DNA from 2 places in the Thermanaerothrix sp. genome. Region 1 is predicted to be linked to the other one. Evidence: predicted binding sites of a transcription regulator. Region 1 holds the regulator's gene; the other holds the start of a gene.

Region 1 (2,204 bases):
CGCGCTGACGGAGCATTAACCTGGAGTTCCAATTACCTCACCGATTTGCCTACCGACGCGGTCATCCATCCCATCCCCGCCCTTAACGGCAGTGCCTATACCCTCGCCAACGGCTGGGTATGGGCGATTTCCGATCCTGATCCCCAACGGCGTGTTCTCAGCACCCGCCTGGCGGCTTATTTGAGCACCTCAGAGTTTCTGGCAACCTGGACCCAGGCCGCAGGCTACCTGCCCACGCGGTTAAGTGTCCTCAACGCCTGGAACGATGCCAATCTGCGCGATGCACTCAGCCAGATTATTCTAAGCGCGCACATTTTACCCCCCAATCCGGTCCTGGATAGTCTACGCCCGGTGCTATCCTTTGCCACCCAACAACTGCTCAAACAACAAACAGACCCCCTCTCCGCGGCCAGCGCTGCCGTGGAACAACTTCGCCGACCCTAAAACCGGATGATGAACCGTCAAACATTGCGTTCCTTATATCCCCATCTGCGTTTTGGCAGTTATATCCTGCTCATTCTCGCCTTTCTCGTCGGGGCGCAGGCTTGGAAAAGTCCTCATTCATCCTCTTCCCTAGCCGTTACCCTTACCCCCACGCTCGTGGCGACCACAACCCCGGTGATAATCACGGAAGATCAGGGCGAACCTATCGCCACCCCTCTGCCGGCGGAATTATTAGAAAATGCTACCCAGACGAACGGCATTATCTTGGGAAGCGCCATCCTGGTGCTCATTGTGATCGGAGGCACGTTGAGTGTTATTCTACGCCACCGAGATGATAGCGATGACCCCCACACCGCCTGAACTTTAAGTTGGGGTTCACTGGCGATATTTGCGAATCACCATCACTACTTTGCCTTGGATGCGAATGGGGCGATTTTCGACCTTGATCGGCTGCATAGTCGGATTGGCCGGGCGCAGCGTGACACTGCGTAACCGACCGTAACGGTCATATTCGGGTTCATAGTATTTCAACGTCGTTTCGTTGGTATCGTCAAACCACACCGCCACCATATCGCCTTTATTGGCATCCTGGGCATATTCAATCAAGACAATATCACGGTCGTAGATCAGAGCATCAATCATGGAATCGCCCTGAACTTCCAACGCATAAACGTTTTCGCGTGGCACCCGGGCCGGAAAATCGGTGGTGGCAACGTGAACCATTTCATAATCTTCGGTGATATCCTGGGGTACGGCTGGCAAAGGTGAACCGGCTGCAATGCGCCCAATGAGCGGAAAGGCCAGAAAATCATCCCGCCACGATGGTAAGGAGAGAGTTCGCCGGCCATCCCCTTCCCCGGGCAAAGTCCGTAACACGCGAATTCCGCGCGAAATAGACCGTTCGCGTTGGATGAATTTCAGCGTTTCGAGTTGGTTAAGATAATAATTGACCAGCGAGGTGGAATCCACGCCTATGGCATCGCCAATTTCACGAATCGAGGGTGAAAAACCATTTTGACGCTGATAGTCCACGATAAATTGCAAAATGCGCTTATGCCGTTCACTGAGCCCGTTTCTGGGTCTGACCATGGCCCTTCCTCCTTGGGCGCAAATATTGATCGCCTGTTCTACTTAATTTAGCCCCATTATAGAGGAACGAATGTTCTATGTCAAGCACTTTCACATTTTTTAAGATTGGGGGGCGGCAATAACCACGCCACCCCACCTTCAAACATGTTCTCACTCGTCCTCGCGCTCGCGCAGGTGTGGGAAGAGAATCACCTCGCGAATCGAGCGCCGGTCGGTCAAAAGCATGACCAGGCGATCAATCCCCATCCCAAATCCTCCGTTCGGGGGCATGCCGTAGGCCATAGCCCGTAGATAGTCTTCATCCATGGGATGGCGATCTTCATCCTCGGCTTCGTAGGTGCGGCCCATTTCGAGGAAGCGCTTTTCCTGTTCCAACGGGTCATTTAACTCCGTAAAAGCATTGCAGAGTTCCATGCCCCCCACATAGCCCTCAAACCGCTCAACCGTATTGGGATCATCGGGTTTGTTCTTGGCCAAGGGCGAAATATCACGCGGGTAGTCATATACAAAGGTGGGTTGAATCAGATTGGGCTCGACGAAATCACCCAACATGCCCTCGATCAACTTGCCGCGAGGTGCGTTGGGTTTCACGGCCAAACCCTTCTGGCGCATGGCATCGGCCAGGCTCTCGGTCGTGGGGTGTTGAGCAATGTCAATCCCCACGGCTTCGA
Region 2 (2,204 bases), on a different contig from region 1:
ACTTCCTAAATCCCACCCATCCTGATGACCACTCACTTTCCATTAACGCCTTTTCTACCTGACGCCTACTGGGTTGTCCCTGATAAGTTTCTCGCTGGCGAATATCCGGGTGACCCAAATCTGAATCGCTCGCAGCAACGCCTGAATGCCTTGTTGGATATAGGGATTCGGGAATTCATAGACCTGACCTGGGAAGGTGAGCTCGAGCCTTATCGTGATCTGCTTTTTCAAGAAGCCAAGAAGAGAAACTTTGAAGTAAGCTACACTCGCTATCCAATCCCTGACCTGGGTATACCTACCCGAGTTACGATGCGAGCTATTCTTGATCATATAGACCATGTGATCTTAAACGAAAAAAGGCTATACGTACACTGCTGGGGCGGGGTTGGTCGCACCGGAACCGTGGTGGGCTGTTACCTGGTACGCCATGGCCTTAGTGGACCCGCAGCCCTCGAACGTTTGCAAATCCTGCGCCGAGAAACCGCAAAGTGGTGGCGTTCTTCACCCGAAACTGATGAGCAATGGGCGATGATTCTCTCATGGCAAATCGGTGAATAAATAGGAAAACGCTCATGATCTCCATTCTCCCGTTCCAACCAGAAGATTGCGAAGAAGCTATCGCCTTGTGGAAAACGAGTCCTGGGGTTGGCTTAAGTCAGACCGACACTCCCCAATCCTTAGCCCATTTTCTAGAACGCAACCCGGGCCTGAATTGGATTGCGAAAGACGAAAGTAAAATTGTAGGTACATTGCTATGCGGTTTCGATGGGCGGCGCGCTTATTTGTATCATGTGGCGGTCCATCCCGAATATCGCCGTCAAGGCATTGGCACAGCCTTAGTAACTCGTTGTCTAGATGCCCTAAAAAATATGGGGGTCGAGAAAGCCCATCTTTTCGTCTATACGGACAACGCTGATGGGATTGCATTCTGGACATTCCTCGGCTGGTATCCCCGCAATGAACTTCTCATCATGTCCTACAATCTCTAAATCTGACATTCAAAAAACCACTCCGTTGCAACCAAAAAATCGATTGAATAGGTTAATCTCTTTTGAGAATCAACCCATTCACCTAGTGGTTCCTCAAACCAAGTGCCAAAAAACAGATCCCCTGCCGGATAATTCAAGCAGGGGCTAGGTCAGATTGGTTCATACCTTCTCAGTCGGGGCGCCCGGATTTGAACCGGGGACCTCTGCGACCCGAACGCAGCGCTCTAGCCGGGCTGAGCCACGCCCCGTGGATTGATTATGATTATACCGCAAATGCTCTAAACCGCAACCTTTTTATTCCTCATTTTGGGGTAAATAGATTCATCACTAATTGAACATAAGTGCTATAATGTAAGCAGCCTTGTTTTGGAGAGTACGCTTATAATTATTCCATCCATTGTGAGAGGAGATATATCGATATGCCGCGCAAACCTGTTCCCCCCGCTCAGCCCCTTCCCAGTCACTCTGACTCCAATCCGGGCATGGACGAGGCCAAACGCGCCGTTTTGGATAAGGCATTGAGCGAGATTATTAAGCGCTATGGTGATGGCGCTATTATGCGCATGGGTGAAGCCCAGCACTTAACCGTAGAGGTCATCCCAACGGGTTCCCTGTCACTTGATATCGCATTAGGTGTGGGAGGAATCCCACGCGGGCGGATCACTGAAATCTTTGGCCCTGAAGCCTCGGGAAAGACAACCTTATGCCTGCATCTGGTCGCCGAAACCCAACGTATGGGCGGCACAGCGGCTTACATTGATATGGAACATGCGCTAGATCCCAGTTACGCCGCACGGGTGGGTGTCAATATTGAGGATCTGCTCATTTCACAGCCCGATACCGGCGAGCAGGCATTGGAAATTGCTGAAACACTGGTGCGCTCCGGTGCAGTAGACTTGGTCGTTATTGACTCAGTAGCCGCTTTAGTTCCTCGCTCCGAAATTGAAGGGGATATGGGCGATGCGACCATGGGAATGCAAGCCCGCCTTATGTCCCAGGCACTGCGTAAACTTTCTGGCGCCATTAACCAAACAAAAACGGCGGTGGTGTTTACCAATCAGTTGCGCCAAAAAATCGGCGTTATGTTCGGCAATCCTGAAACCACCCCTGGAGGGTTAGCCCTGAAATTCTATGCGTCAGTGCGCTTGGATATCCGCCGCATCCAATCCATTAAGGTTGGCGCCGAGGTAATCGGCAACCGTGTCCGCGCTCGTG

What was found. The regulator LexA, encoded in region 1, represses DNA repair genes until DNA is damaged. The targets are predictions, from matches to a motif close to ACNGAACANNTGTTCNGT.
Region 2: a site for LexA is predicted at 1,320-1,337, ahead of recA (recombinase RecA). Genes of this name have one in related genera too.

What each region holds. Positions count from the first base shown of each region.
Region 1 covers NZ_JBWGPQ010000044.1:8,982-11,185, forward strand. The annotation lists gene AC01YT_RS12260 (extracellular solute-binding protein) at 1-444, shown strand, start outside; gene AC01YT_RS12265 (hypothetical protein) at 454-804, shown strand; gene lexA (transcriptional repressor LexA) at 820-1,533, opposite strand; gene lysS (lysine--tRNA ligase) at 1,684-2,204, opposite strand, start outside.
Region 2 covers NZ_JBWGPQ010000001.1:76,440-78,643, reverse strand. The annotation lists gene AC01YT_RS00425 (protein-tyrosine phosphatase family protein) at 25-558, shown strand; gene AC01YT_RS00420 (GNAT family N-acetyltransferase) at 573-989, shown strand; tRNA gene AC01YT_RS00415 (tRNA-Pro) at 1,163-1,237, opposite strand; gene recA (recombinase RecA) at 1,472-2,204, shown strand, end outside.